DNA from 3 places in the Variovorax sp. F042 genome. Region 3 is predicted to be linked to each of the others. Evidence: predicted binding sites of a transcription regulator. Region 3 holds the regulator's gene; each other region holds the start of a gene.

Region 1 (4,838 bases), on a different contig from region 3:
AAGCCGGTCAGCGGCACCTGGTGCGCGCGCTGCGTGCCTTCGATGCGCACGCCGTCCACCGTCTTCGGCCCGGTCCAGCCCTTGGGCGAGCGCAGCACGATCATCGGCCAGCGATGCCGCTGTCCGAAGCCGTCCGAGCGCGCCTCCACCTGGATTGCACGGATCGCATCGAGCGAAGCGTCGAGTGCGTCCGCCATCAGGCCGTGCATCAGCGCGGGGTCGTGGCCCGACACGAAGCGCGGTTCGTAGCCGTGGCCGCGCATCAGCTGCGTGAGCTGCTCGTCGCCGACTCGCGCGAGCACGGTTGGGCCGGCGATCTTGTAGCCGTTGAGATGCAGGATCGGCAGCACCGCGCCGTCGCGCGCGGGGTTGAGGAACTTGTTGGAATGCCAGCTGGCCGCGAGCGCGCCGGTTTCGGCCTCGCCGTCGCCGATGACGCAGCAGGCCAGCAGCTCGGGGTTGTCGAACACCGCGCCGTACGCATGCAGCAGCGAATAGCCGAGCTCGCCGCCCTCATGGATCGACCCCGGCGTTTCCGGCGACACATGGCTCGGGATGCCGCCCGGAAACGAGAACTGCGTGAACAGCCGCTTCAGGCCTTCGGTGTCGCGCGAGATGTGCGGGTAGACCTCGGTGTAGGTGCCTTCGAGGTAGGTGCTGGCCACCACGCCCGGCCCGCCGTGGCCGGGGCCGGCGATGAAGATGGCATCGAGGTCGCGCGCGTTGATGGCGCGGTTCATGTGGGCGTAGATGAAGTTGAGCCCCGGCGTGGTTCCCCAGTGCCCGAGCAGGCGCGGCTTGATGTGCTCGAGGGCCAGCGGCTCCCGCAGCAGCGGGTTGCCCATCAGGTAGATCTGCCCCGCGGACAGGTAGTTGGCGGCGCGCCACCAGGCGTCGAGCAACGCGAAGCGCGCGGGGATGGCAGGGGAGGGGGAATGTGGCATGGGGACGGCTCCGATGGACCGAAGCGGCGCCGGCCATCGGACCATCATGCGGCGCGCATGCGCACCGCCCTGTCAGGAAAGCGCCCGTGAGGCTGCGCGCGCCGGCGCGCCCCGCTCAGGCTACTTGAGCCAGCCGCGCCGGCGGAAGTACCACATCGGCACCAGCGCGCTGGCCGCCATCAGCACGATGGCATACGGATAGCCCATGGCCCAGTCGAGCTCCGGCATGAACTTGAAGTTCATGCCGTAGATGCTGGCGATCAGCGTGGGCGGCAGCAGCGCGACGCTGGCCACCGAGAAGATCTTGATGGTCTTGTTCTGGTTGATGTTGATGAAACCGACGGTCGCATCCATCAGGAAGTTGATCTTGTCGAAGAGGAAGGCCGTGTGGTTGTCGAGCGACTCGATGTCGCGCAGGATCTGCCGGGCTTCCTCGAACTGCTCGGCGTTGAGCATCTTGCTGCGCATCATGAAGCTGACCGCGCGGCGCGTGTCCATCACGTTGCGGCGGATGCGGCCGTTCAAGTCTTCCTGCCGCGCGATGGCGCCGAGCACTTCGCCGGCCAGCTCGTCGCTGACATTGCCCGAGAGCACCTTCTTGCCGGCCACTTCGAGCTCGTCGTAGATGTTCTCCAGCGTGTCGGCCGAGTATTCGGCGTCGGCGTCGAAGAGCTTGAGCATCACTTCCTTGGCGTCTTCGATCAGCCCCGGTGCGCGGCGCGCACGCATGCGCAGCAGGCGGAACACGGGCACGTCTTCGTCGTGGATCGAGAACAGCACGCCGCGACTGCGCAGGTCGGTGTTGTGCTGGTTGAGGATGAAGGCCACCCGCACGGTGCGCGGGTCTTCGTCGTCGTCGATCAAGAAGTCGGAGCGGATGTGCAGCTCGCCGTTGTCTTCTTCGTAGAAGCGGGCCGACTCCTCGATGTCCTCGTCCATCGCGTCTTCGGGAATGGACAGGCCGTAGTACTGCTTGATCCAGCGCTTTTCTTCGAGCGTGGGCGACTCGAGGTCGACCCAGATCGGCTGGAACTTGGAGAGCTCTTCGAGCGCCTCGATTTCTTCCTGAACGAGGCGGCCGTTGGCGAGCGTGAAGATGTTGAGCATTGGCTCACTCCCGGGAATGACTGAACGATGGGCGAGGGAGGGGCGCTTTCAATTCCCGGGCCCGACGTGCGCTAAGAAAAACGCGTCAGTGAAAGGGAGTTGAAAGCTGCCGAGACGGGGCGGTTTCCATTGGGAAGAATCTCCGGTTGCAGCGAGGCGCGATTATGTCACCGGCCACATGGCAGCACGGTGGCTGGACTGGACGGGCATACAGTAAAGTCGTGCCCATGCAGACCGCTGCGCTCCCCGTTTTTTCCGCTGCCGCGAAGACCCAGGCCGAGCGCCTGGCCGCCGCGTTGGCCACGCTCAACGACGCGCAGCGCGCGGCGGTCGAACATGGGGTGGGAGCAGCCATTGCCGAGCGTGACGATCGGCCACTGCTCGTGATCGCCGGCGCAGGTTCGGGCAAGACCAGCACGCTGGCGCACCGTGTCGCACACCTCATTGCCGGCGGTGTCGATCCGCAGCGCCTGCTGCTGCTGACCTTCTCGCGCCGTGCCGCGCAGGAGATGGAGCGCCGCGCAGGCCAGGTGCTGGCACGCGTGCTCGGCCTGAAGTCCGAAGCCCCGCCCGCGCTGCCTTGGGCCGGCACCTTCCACGGCATTGGCGCGCGGCTGTTGCGCGAGTACGCGCCGCAGATCGGGCTCGACGAGAACTTCACCATCCACGACCGCGGCGATGCCGAAGACCTGATGGGGCTGATGCGCCACGAGCTGGGCCTGTCTTCCACCGTCAATCGTTTTCCGCGCAAGGGCACCTGCCTGTCGATCTACTCGCGCTGCGTGAACACGCGCGCGCCGCTGGCCGATGTGCTGAAGGAGGCCTTTCCCTGGTGCGGCGAATGGGAGGCCGAACTGAAGAAGCTGTTCGGCGCCTACGTAGAGGCCAAGCAGCGGCAGAACGTGCTCGACTACGACGACCTGCTGCTCTACTGGGCCGAGATGGCCGCCGAGCCCGCGCTGGCTGCGCACATCGGTGAGCGCTTCGACCACGTGCTGGTCGACGAGTACCAGGACACCAATCTGCTGCAGGCTTCGATCCTGCTCGCGATCAAGCCCGACGGGCGCGGTGTGACAGTGGTGGGCGATGACGCGCAGTCGATCTATTCCTTTCGCGGCGCGACGGTGCGCAACATCCTCGACTTTCCGTCGCAGTTCACGCAGGCCGCGCGCGTGGTCACGCTGGAGCGCAACTACCGTTCGACGCAACCGATCCTCGATGTCTCGAACCGCGTGATCGCGCATGCGGCCGAGCGGCATGCCAAGACGCTGTGGACCGACAAGCCCTCGGCCGGCAAGCCGCTGCTGGTGCTCGTGCCCGACGAAGCGGGGCAGGCGCGCTGGGTGGCCGACAAGGTGCTGGCGCACCGCGAGGGCGGGCTCGCGCTGAAGTCGCAGGCGGTGCTGTTCCGCACTTCGACGCACAGCGCGGCGCTCGAACTCGAACTGGCGCGGCGCAACATCCCGTTCGTGAAGTTCGGCGGGCTCAAGTTTCTCGAGGCTTCGCACGTGAAGGACCTGCTCGCGGTGCTGCGCTTTGCGCAGAACCCGCGCGGTCGCATGGCGGGCTTTCGCGTGACGCAGCTGATCCCGGGCATCGGCCCTGTCACGGGCGCGCGCCTGCTCGATGCGATGGACCAGGCGGCCGACCCCGCTGCGGCGGTGCGCGACTTCGTGCCGCCTTCCGCGGCACGCGCGCAGTGGGCCGACTTTGCCGAGGCCTACGCCGCCTTGCGCGCACCCGCGCTGAAGTGGCCGGCCGATGTCGAGCTGGCAATGGACTGGTATCTGCCGCACCTTGAGCGGCTGTACGAAGACACCTCCGGCGTGCGGCGCGCAGACGTGGAGCAACTGGCGCGGCTCGCGGCCGGATATGCCTCGCGCGAACGCTTCCTCACCGAACTCACGCTCGACCCGCCCGAAGCCACCAGTGACCGTCCGGGCCCGCCGCTGCTCGACGAGGACTACCTGATCCTCTCGACCATCCATTCGGCCAAGGGGCAGGAGTGGAATTCGGTGCACGTGCTCAACGTGGTCGACGGCTGCCTGCCGGCCGACGTAGCGCAGAGCGCGCACGAGCTGGAAGAAGAGCGCCGGCTGCTGTACGTGGCAATGACCCGGGCGCGCGACCACCTGCACCTGCTGATACCGCAGCGCTTCCACATCACGCAGCAAGCGGCGCGCGGCGACCGGCACTTGTATGCCAACCGCACGCGCTTCATCGCCGATGCCGATCTCGAAGGCTTCGAGCAGCAGACCTGGCCGCCTCCGCCGGTACGCCCGCCGGCCGTGCCGCCGCCGAGCGCGGTGATCGACCTGCGCAACCGGATGCGCGCGGCCTGGCGCTGAATCGCTGAGCGGGCTGCTGGCCCTTCCGGTGGCAGGGTCACACGTGGACCGGGGCTGAAACATTTGTTCTCGAAGCGCTGCATCGCCTGCCCCATGAGCGCCAGCTGCTATTGATTCGCTAGCGTGTGAAAAGCTGCGCACGAAGCCGCAAAACCCCGGGCAACTCAGGTATTGCAATACCGTGACAGCTTGGGCATAGTGAATCGACCCACCCCTCTTTCCTCTTCTTCCCTTCCTCCCGTTCCCCCTCTCAAAACTCCCGTTTTTCGCCGGCCACGCTGCATTCCGTAGCGCGGTCATTTCCCCAACCGTCAATTCCAGGAGGTCATTCATGAATTTGACGATCAGCGGTCATCACCTCGACGTCACCCCTGCCTTGCGCACCTACGTCACGAGCAAGCTGGACCGGATCACCCGACATTTCGACCAGGTTGTCGAT
Region 2 (4,838 bases), on a different contig from region 3:
GTGCGTGGCGCGCTTGCTCGCGCGGCCGATCTGCTTGAGCGATTGCTTGAGCTCGTCGGCATTGGCGCCTTCGCGCTGCGCCAGGTCGGCTTGCATGCGCAGGCCCGCGAGCGGCGTCTTCAGCTGGTGCGCCGCGTCGGCCAGAAAGCGCTTCTGCGTGCCGATCGAATCGTTGAGCTTGTCGAGCAGTTCATTCACCGACGACACCAGCGGCACCACTTCCAGCGGCACCGACGATTCGTCGAGTGGGCTCAGGTCGCCCGGGCGCCGCTCGCGGATGCGCGCCTCCACCACCGACAGCGGCTTGATGCCGCGCACCAGCGCCAGCCAGATCAGCAGCACCGCCAGCGGCAGGATGGCGAACTGCGGCAGCAGCACGCCCTTGATGATCTCGGCCGCGAGCACCGACTGCTTCTCGCGCGTCTCGGCCAGCTGCAGCAGCGTGGGCGGCACGTCGTCGGTGCCGCTGGCGATCCACATCGAGGCCACGCGCACTTCCTTGCCATGCAGGGCGCTGTTGTGCAGGAACACCTGGCCGGCCGGCAGCGGCTCGTCGAGGCCGGGCATCGGAATGTCGCGCTCGCCGCTCAGCAGCGTGTCGTGGCCGTCGAGCAGCTGGTAGTACACGTGGCCGGCGTCGTCGGCCCGCAGGATCTCGCGCGCCGATTGCGACAGCACGAACTGCGTATGCCCTTCCTTCACCGTCACCAGTTCGGCCAGGGCCTTCACGTTGTGTTCGAGCGCGCGGTCGAAGGGCGCGTTGGCAATGCCCTGCGCCACCAGCCAGGTGACGCCGATGCTCACCGGCACCAGCAGCAGCAGCGGCGTGAGCATCCAGTCGAGGATCTCGCCGAAAAGCGAGCGCTGCGCACGCTGAAAGAGCTTCATCGCGCCGAGTCCTCCGGCGTGCCGCCGCCCGCGCGTGGCGGCTGCCGCGTCGTCGTCACTGGATCTTTTCGAGGCAGTAGCCCAGCCCGCGCACCGTCGCGATGCGCACCGGCCCCTTCTCGATCTTCTTGCGCAAGCGGTGGATGTAGACCTCGATGGCGTTGAGGCTCACCTCCTCGCCCCATTCGCACAGCCGGTCGACCAGCTGGTCCTTGCTCACCAGCCGGCCGGCGCGCTGCAGCAGCACTTCGAGCAGGCCGAGTTCGCGCGCCGACAGCTCGATCATCTTGCCGTCGATGGTGGCCACGCGGCCGGCCTGGTCGTACACCAGCGGGCCGTGGCGGATCGCGTTGCTGGTGGTGCCCATGCCGCGCCGCGTGAGGGCGCGCACGCGCGCTTCGAGCTCCTGCAGGCTGAAGGGCTTGGCCATGTAGTCGTCGGCGCCGTGGTCCAGGCCCTTGACGCGTTCCTCGACGCTGTCGGCCGCGGTGAGCACCAGCACCGGCAGCTGCGAGCCGCGCGCGCGCAGGCGCTTGAGGATCTCGATGCCGTGCAGGCTGGGCAGCCCGAGGTCGAGGATCAGCAGGTCGAACTCGTCGTGCGTCATGAGCGCGGTGTCGGCCTGCGAGCCGTTCGCCACGTGGTCGACCGCCGCGCCCGAGGTGCGCAGGCTGCGCAGCAGGGCATCGGCCAGCACCTGGTCGTCTTCGGCAATCAGAATCCGCATGCGTCACCTCCGGCCCGTTCGGGCGCCAAACCGGCGCCGTTCACATTTGTCTCTGGGGCGAGTCTAGCCCGCTGTGTAGGCTTCCAGTCCGATGGTTACCACGGTGGCGATCTCGTCGCCGACGCTGCTTCGGAACTCGCTCTCGGCCTGCGTCACCGCGCTGCGGAAGGCGTCTAGCCAGGCCAGCCCGTCGGCGGTGAAGAGCACGCGCCGCGCCCGCGCATCGAGCGGATCGGGCCCGCGCGTGACCAGCCCCCAGGCTTCGCACTGGTCGACCAGCGCCCCCATTGCCTGCTTGGTCATGCCGGCGCGCTCGGCCAGCTCCGTGAGGCGCGAGCCCTCGCGCGCCAGGTGCCGCGTGATGTGGATGTGCGCCGCGCTCACCTGCGCGCGCGCCGCGAGGTTCGACAGCGCCAGCGGCACGTCGACGTCGTGCGCCATCAACTCCAGCACGCGCTCGTCGAAGCGGCGCATGGCGTGGCCGAGCAGGCGGCCCAGGTGGGTCTGGCGCCAGGCATCGGGGTCGGTCGGGAAAGCGGCTTCAGCCATGGTGGCAAATGGTAAAGCAAACTGACCAAAAAATGGGTTTGCGCCAACCCATCAGCCCCTACACTACTGTTCAAGCATCCAGCCTGTAGTTAAAAGCAGATCGGATGAAACCCAACACAAACCGTTGATTTTCAAGGAGTTTCCACATGGACGCAGTCGTCAAGGGCGCAAGCATCTCGGTCGCCAACAGTGAAAAAGCCAAGGCGCTGCAAGCCGCGCTGGCACAGATCGAAAAGCAGTTCGGCAAGGGCACGATCATGCGGCTCGGCGAAGGCGAGGCGCTCGAAGACATCCAGGTGGTTTCCACCGGCTCGCTGGGCCTGGACATCGCGCTGGGCGTCGGCGGCCTGCCGCGCGGCCGCGTGATCGAAATCTACGGCCCGGAATCGTCGGGCAAGACCACGCTCACGCTGCAAGTCATTGCCGCCATGCAGAAGCAGGCCGGCACCTGCGCCTTCGTCGATGCCGAGCACGCCCTCGACGTGCAATACGCCCAGAAGCTCGGCGTGAACCTGTCCGACCTGCTGATCAGCCAGCCCGACACCGGCGAGCAGGCCCTTGAAATCGTCGACTCGCTGGTGCGCTCCGGCGCCGTCGACCTGATCGTCATCGACTCGGTGGCCGCGCTCACGCCCAAGGCTGAAATCGAAGGCGAAATGGGCGACTCGCTGCCCGGCCTGCAGGCCCGCCTGATGAGCCAGGCACTGCGCAAGCTCACGGCCACGATCAAGAAGACCAACTGCATGGTCATCTTCATCAACCAGATCCGCATGAAGATCGGCGTGATGTTCGGCTCGCCCGAAACCACCACCGGCGGCAACGCGCTGAAGTTCTACGCCTCGGTGCGCCTGGACATCCGCCGCATCGGCACCATCAAGAAGGGCGACGAGGCCATCGGCAACGAAACCAAGGTGAAGGTGGTGAAGAACAAGGTCTCGCCCCCGTTCAAGACGGCGGAGTTCGACATCCTGTTCGGCGAAGGCATCAGCCGCGAAGGCGAGATCATCGACATGGGCGTGACCGCCAAGATCGTCGACAAGTCGGGCGCCTGGTACGCCTACAACGGCGAGAAGATCGGCCAGGGCCGCGACAACGCCCGCGAGTTCCTGCGCGAGAACCCCGAGCTGTCGCGCGAGATCGAGAACAAGGTGCGCGAGTCGCTGGGCATCCCGCTGTTGGCCGCCGATGCCGGCGCCACGCCAGAGAAGCCGCAGAAGGCTGCCAAGGCCGAGAAGGCCGACAAGGGCGAATAAGCCAGAGCGCGGCTCCCCGGGGGCCGCGCGAGCGACCCCCGAATGGCATTCAACGCCCCGTCCCTCAAAGGCCGCGCACTGCGCCTGCTGAGCCAGCGCGAGCATTCGCGCGCAGAGTTGGAACGCAAACTGGCAAAGCATGAAGAAGAGCCCGGCACGCTGGCAAAGGCGCTCGACGAGCTGGCAGCGAAAGACTTCATCAGCGAGCCGCGCGTGGTGGCCTCTGTACTCAACCAGCGCGCTGCCCGCTCGGGCGCGCTGCGGGTGAAGCAGGAGCTGCAGGCCAAGGGCATCGCGCCCGAGGCCATCGCAGAAGCGGTGGCCAGCCTGCAAGAGACAGAAGTCGAACGCGCCACGGCCCTGTGGCGCCACCGCTTCGACGCGCCGCCCGCTGACGCGAAGGAGCGGGCCAAGCAGATGCGATTCCTGATGGCGCGCGGTTTTTCGGGCGCCGTCGTGTCCAAGGTACTCAGGAGCGATTTCGATGAAACCGACGAATGAAGACCACGCCGCGCAGTCCCGCGTCATCACTCAGCGCGTGCAGTGCGAATGGCGCCGCGCCTATGTGCTGGCGGCAGATCCGAAGCGCCTGCCCGACTGGGCCAGCGGCCTCGCCAAGAGCGCGCTGGTGCCGCATGGCGACCACTGGATCGTGCGCACGCCCGAGAGCGGCGAGGCCCGCATGCGCTTCGCGCCGCGCAACGATCTCGGTGTGCTCGACCACTGGGTCGCGCCCGAAGGCGTGCCCGAGGTCTACCTGCCGTTTCGCGTGATCGGCGTTGCGCCGGACGCCTGCGAGCTGCAGTTCACGCTGCTGCGCCAGCCGCACATGGACGATTCGGCCTTCGAGCGCGATGCGCAGTGGATCGCCCGCGACCTGCAGGCGCTGCGCAACCTGCTCGAAGCAGACTGACTGATCGACTCAGCCGCGCACCACGATCGGCGTGAACTTGCGCCGCGCCTTCAGCTGCTCGGCATCCCACTCGATGCCCAGCCCCGGCGTCTCCGGCGCCACCGCATGGCCGCCTTCGATGCGCAGCCGGCTCGTCGTGAGGTCGTCGAGCTGCGGGATGTATTCCACCCAGCGCGCGTTCGGCACGGCCGCGCACAGGCTCACGTGCAGTTCCATCAGGAAGTGCGGGCACATCGCGATGTTGTGCGCCTCCGCGAGGTGCGCAATCTTCAGCCACGGCGTGATGCCGCCCACGCGCGCCACGTCGGCCTGCACGATGGAGCAGGCGCCTTGCTGGATGTATTCCGCGAACTGCGAGGGGTGGTACATCGATTCGCCCACCGCGATAGGCACGCTGGTGCTCGCCAGCAGCTGCGCGTGCCCGCGCACGTGCTCGGCCGGCATCGGCTCCTCGAACCATGCCAGGTCGAGCGGCGCGTACTGGCGCGCGCGGCGAATGGCCTCTGCC
Region 3 (4,838 bases):
GGCGCAGGCCGCAGCCTGGGGCGTGAAGATGGCCGGCGCGATCACCGTGAGCATGCGCACCGGCAGCAGGGCACCGAAGCTCGGCATCAGCGCACAGAGAACGTGGCCGGCGGCGTACCAGAGCAGGGTGATGGCCAGCAGCTGCCGACGGTCCCAGCCCGCGACCGCGGCGGCCAGCAACGGAGCGCCGATGCACATCACCGCGGCGGCGGCAGTGATCAGTTGCCCCGCGGTGGCGACCGTGACCGAGAGCGATGCGCTGATTTCATTGAGCGTGCCGGGCACCACCATCACGCCCGTGCCGATCACGAAATTGCCAACGAGCAACGCCCAGAGCGCACCCTGTGGCGCTGGCCGCCTCACCGGCGGACCTGCAGCGCGCCGGGATTCACGATGTTCGTGGGGTTGCCGTTGATGTAGCTCACGACGTTGTCGAAGGCCTGCCCGAAATAGCTCTCGTAGCTTTCCTGCTCGACGTAGCCGATGTGCGGCGTGCAGATGCAGTTCTCGAGGCGCAGCAGCGCGTGGCCTTGCAACGGCGGTTCGCTCTCGAACACGTCGATGGCGGCCAGCCCGGGGCGGCCGCGGTTGAGTGCGGCGAGCAGGGCGTCGGCTTCGACCAGTTCGGCGCGCGAGGTGTTGACGAAAAGCGCCGTCGGCTTCATGCGCGAGAGGTCTTCCAGCGTGATGAGGCCGTTGGTTTCTTCGTTGAGCCGCAGATGCACCGACAGCACGTCTGCAGCGGCGAAGAACTCGTGGCGGTTCTGCGCGACCTGGAAGCCGTCGGAACGGGCCTTGGCGCAGCTGGCTTCACGGCCCCAGATCACGACCTGCATTCCGAAGGCCTGCCCATAGCGCGCGACCAGCTGGCCGATGCGGCCATAGCCCCAGATGCACAGCGTCTTGCCCTTGAGTACCGAGCCGAGCCCGAAGTTGGGCGGCATCGAGGCCGACTTGAGGCCTGACTGTTGCCAAGCACCGTGCTTGAGGTTGCTGATGTACTGGGGCAGCCGGCGCATGGCAGCCATGATGAGCGCCCAGGTGAGCTCCGCAGGCGCCTGCGGAGAGCCCGAGCCTTCCGCCACCGCCACGCCGCGCTCGGTGCAGGCTGCGACGTCGATATGCCCGGCGACGCGCCCGGTCTGCGAGATGAGCTTGAGCTTGGGTAGCTTCTCGATCAGCTGGCGCGAGATATGGGTGCGCTCGCGGATCAGCACGATCACGTCGGCATCCTTGAGGCGGACCGATAGTTGCCCGATGCCCTTCACCGTGTTGGTGTAGACCTTGGCCGCGTACGCGTCCAGCTTGGCGGCGCAGCGCAATTTGCGCACGGCGTCCTGGTAATCGTCGAGGATCACAATGTTCATGGCGTGCCATTGTGCCTCGCAGCATTGGAATGTCGTGCCCGTGAACGTTTGGATACCCGCCCCCACAGCCGCTCGCAGGGGTGTTCGGGCTCAATGCAGGCGTGTCGAGCGCGGGGCCGTGGCCATGGTTTCGGCGGTTTCGAGTGCTGCCAGCCGGTCGAGTTCGGCGCAGACGTCGGCCATGCGGCCAGAGATCACGACGCGGTTGCTGTGCTGCTGGCCCTTGCCGTCGACCACGCGGACCACGCGCAACGGGCGCGCCGGTGCTGTGGGCGTTGCAGTGCCGCTGGAGCGGGCAGTGCAGGCGGGGCGTACTGCCACATAGCGCAATCCGGCCGAGGTTTCAGCTGCGTCGAGGTGATCCCTGCGGTGAGGGCGGCGTGCCGGCATCAGGCGGTTGGCCAGCGATTGCAGCGGCATCCAGAAATCAGCGATGGCGAGGAGGGCGATTCCCATGTGAACTCCAAAAAAGTATGAGGTTGAACACAGGCAGGATTTCTTGAATCGGCCGCGACAGGGTGATGGCGACTCTTCGCCATACGCCCGCCACCTGTTGCTGCCGGATGGGGTGCTGCGGAAAGCAGGCCGTGAGGCCTACATCAGCATGGTGTTGCGGATGAGCCCCACTGCGAGGCCTTCGATTTCGAACGGCTCGCCGGGCTGGACGATGATGGTCGGGTAGTCGGGGTTCTCGGCGTGCAGCTCGATGACCTGCTTGTTGCGCTTCAGGCGCTTGACGGTCACTTCGTCACCCAGGCGCGCGACCACGATCTGGCCGTTGCGCGCTTCCTTGGTGGCTTGCACCGCGAGAAGGTCGCCATCCATGATGCCGGCGTCGCGCATCGACATGCCGCGCACCTTGAGCAGGTAGTCGGGCTGGCGCTGGAACAACGTGTTCTCGACGTAGTAGGTCTGGTCGACGTGCTCTTGCGCGAGGATGGGGGAGCCGGCTGCGACGCGACCGATGAGCGGCAACGCCAGTTGGGCCATGCCGGGCAGCGAGAGCGAGAACTGGCCGCCCTCGCGGTGGCGCGTTTCATTGAGGGAGCGCAGGGCGTCGCCCTTGAGGCGGATGCCGCGGGAGGTGCCGCTGACCAGCTCGATGACGCCCTTGCGGGCTAGTGCCTGCAGGTGCTCTTCGGCGGCGTTGGCCGACTTGAACCCGAGCTCATTGGCGATTTCGGCGCGCGTGGGTGGCGCACCGGTGCGTGCGATGGCGCTCTGGATGAGATCCAGGATCTGCTGCTGGCGGGCTGTAAGCTTCACGGCGAACTGCATATGTGGTTCCTTGCGGCACTGGCTAGATATCCAGTACCTGTATTTTTAACCAGTTTTTAAAAGTTGACAAGCCATGGTCAATTCCTCTTCGCCTGAAGTGCGCCGTCGTGTGGTGGTTTTGGGCACCGGCGGCACCATTGCCGGCCGGGCCGCCAGCAGCGGCGACAACATCGGCTACACCGCCGGGCAGGTGGGCGTGGCCGACCTGCTGGGCGGGATCGAGGCGCCCGAGGGCGTCGCTCTGGAGGCAGAGCAGGTGGCGCAGGTCGACAGCAAGGACATGTCGTTCGACATCTGGCAGCAGTTGGCCCGACGCTGTGCGCACTGGTTGGCGCAGGCCGACGTGGCGGGTGTGGTGATCACGCATGGCACCGACACGCTCGAAGAGACGGCGTTCTTCCTGCACTCGGTGCTGGCTCCGTCCAAGCCCGTGGTGCTCACCTGCGCGATGCGCCCGGCCACCGCACTGGCGCCCGATGGACCGCAGAACGTGCGCGACGCCATCAGCGTTGCCGCGACGGAAGGCGCACGGGGCGTGACCGTGGTGTGCGCCGGCGCAATCCACAGCGGCATCGACATCCAGAAAGTGCACACCTACCGACTCGATGCTTTTGCTTCAGGTGATGCGGGGCCGGTCGGCTACGTCGAGGAAGGAGAGGTACGCCGTGTCCGGGAGTGGCCTGAGGGATCGGCGTCGCAGGCGTCGAAGCTCTTCGAGGCGACCAGCGTGCAGTGGCCCCGCGTCGAGATCGTCATGAGCCATGCCGGCGCCAGCGGAGCTGTGATCGAAGCCCTGCTGCAGCACGGCGCTGCCGGGCCCGTGCGCGGGCTGGTGCTCGCCGCCACCGGCAACGGCACCCTGCACCATGCGTTGGAAGCGTCAGCGCTCAAGGCGCAGGACGCGGGCGTTGCGGTGGTTCGAGCTACTCGCTGCGCGAATGGACGCATCCTGCCGAAGGCCGGGGATCAGCTCCGCGATGCGGGTGCGCTGACGCCCGTGAAGGCGCGCATCGCGCTGATGCTGGAACTGCTGGGGTGAAAACAAAACCGCCCCATTGAAGGGGCGGTTTCGGAAATCAGATCAGGATCAGCTGCTCAGTGCAGCCAGCGCACGCTGCGTGATCTCGTCAACCGTGCCCACGCCCTTGATGGCACGGTACTTCGGCGCGGCGGCCGGGTCGGTCTTGGCCCAGGCGGAGTAGTAGTCGACCAGCGGGCGTGTCTGCTGGCTGTACACGTCGAGCCGCTTGCGTACGGTTTCTTCCTTGTCGTCTTCGCGCTGGATCAGGTCTTCACCGGTCACGTCGTCCTTGCCTTCCACCTTGGGCGGATTGAACTTGACGTGGTAGGTGCGGCCCGAGGCCGGGTGCGAGCGGCGGCCGCTCATGCGTTCGATGATGTCTCCGAAGGGCACGTCGATTTCGAGCACGTAGTCGAGCTTGACGCCGGCTGCCTTCATGGCGTCGGCCTGGGGGATGGTGCGCGGGAAACCGTCGAACAGGAAGCCGGCTGCGCAATCGGGCTGCGCAATGCGTTCCTTGACGAGATTGATGATCAGGTCGTCACTGACGAGGGCGCCTGCGTCCATGACGGCCTTGGCCTGTAGCCCGAGCGGCGTGCCGGCCTTGACGGCGGCGCGCAGCATGTCGCCGGTCGAAATCTGGGGGATGCTGTATTTCTGGCAAATGAAGGCCGCTTGCGTGCCTTTGCCCGCCCCGGGCGCGCCCAGCAAAATTAGTCTCATGGTGTCCTCGGACGGTTCTTAGATTTTGTGTCGCGCCGAGCGTCGGCCCGAGGGCTGGGCAAGGCGGAGTTGCGTCGAGGATAGCACGCGTGCCCTCGAAGAATTCCGGCCGCTCGCGCAGGCATGGGAGCGCCTCAGGCGGGGGGCGCGGCGGCGAAGACGGCGCGTACGCGCGCCAGGTCTTCGGGCGTGTCGATGCCCGGCCCGGGCGCGACATGGCTCACGTGTACCGCGATGCGATGGCCGTGCCACAGCGCGCGCAGCTGTTCGAGTGCCTCGGTCGCCTCGACGGGAGCCGGTGGCAGCGACGGAAACTGCCGCACGAAGCCCGCGCGATAGCCGTAGATGCCGATGTGGCGCAGTGGGGCAGGGGTGGGCAGTACCGCAGGCGCCGAGCCGTTGGCGGAGCCGTCGCGCCACCACGGGATTGGTGCGCGGCTGAAGTACAT

What was found. The regulator LexA, encoded in region 3, represses DNA repair genes until DNA is damaged. The targets are predictions, from matches to a motif close to ACTGTATNNNNATACAGT.
Region 1: the regulator LexA is predicted to act here: its motif matches at 2,249-2,266, upstream of ACZYSP_RS13920 (ATP-dependent helicase).
Region 2: the regulator LexA is predicted to act here: its motif matches at 2,247-2,264, upstream of recA (recombinase RecA).

What each region holds. Positions count from the first base shown of each region.
Region 1 covers NZ_JBVASX010000003.1:232,680-237,517, reverse strand. The annotation lists gene ACZYSP_RS13930 (phosphoketolase family protein) at 1-944, opposite strand, end outside; gene corA (magnesium/cobalt transporter CorA) at 1,065-2,051, opposite strand; gene ACZYSP_RS13920 (ATP-dependent helicase) at 2,279-4,399, shown strand; gene hpf (ribosome hibernation-promoting factor, HPF/YfiA family) at 4,731-4,838, shown strand, end outside.
Region 2 covers NZ_JBVASX010000006.1:30,161-34,998, reverse strand. The annotation lists gene ACZYSP_RS19670 (sensor histidine kinase) at 1-888, opposite strand, end outside; gene ACZYSP_RS19665 (response regulator transcription factor) at 944-1,615, opposite strand; gene ACZYSP_RS19660 (MarR family winged helix-turn-helix transcriptional regulator) at 1,679-2,164, opposite strand; gene recA (recombinase RecA) at 2,311-3,417, shown strand; gene recX (recombination regulator RecX) at 3,460-3,918, shown strand; gene ACZYSP_RS19645 (polyketide cyclase) at 3,902-4,330, shown strand; gene ACZYSP_RS19640 (mandelate racemase/muconate lactonizing enzyme family protein) at 4,340-4,838, opposite strand, start outside.
Region 3 covers NZ_JBVASX010000001.1:731,239-736,076, reverse strand. The annotation lists gene ACZYSP_RS03565 (MFS transporter) at 1-363, opposite strand, end outside; gene ACZYSP_RS03560 (D-2-hydroxyacid dehydrogenase family protein) at 360-1,367, opposite strand; gene ACZYSP_RS03555 (hypothetical protein) at 1,458-1,823, opposite strand; gene lexA (transcriptional repressor LexA) at 1,962-2,645, opposite strand; gene ACZYSP_RS03545 (asparaginase) at 2,719-3,684, shown strand; gene adk (adenylate kinase) at 3,733-4,389, opposite strand; gene kdsB (3-deoxy-manno-octulosonate cytidylyltransferase) at 4,524-4,838, opposite strand, start outside.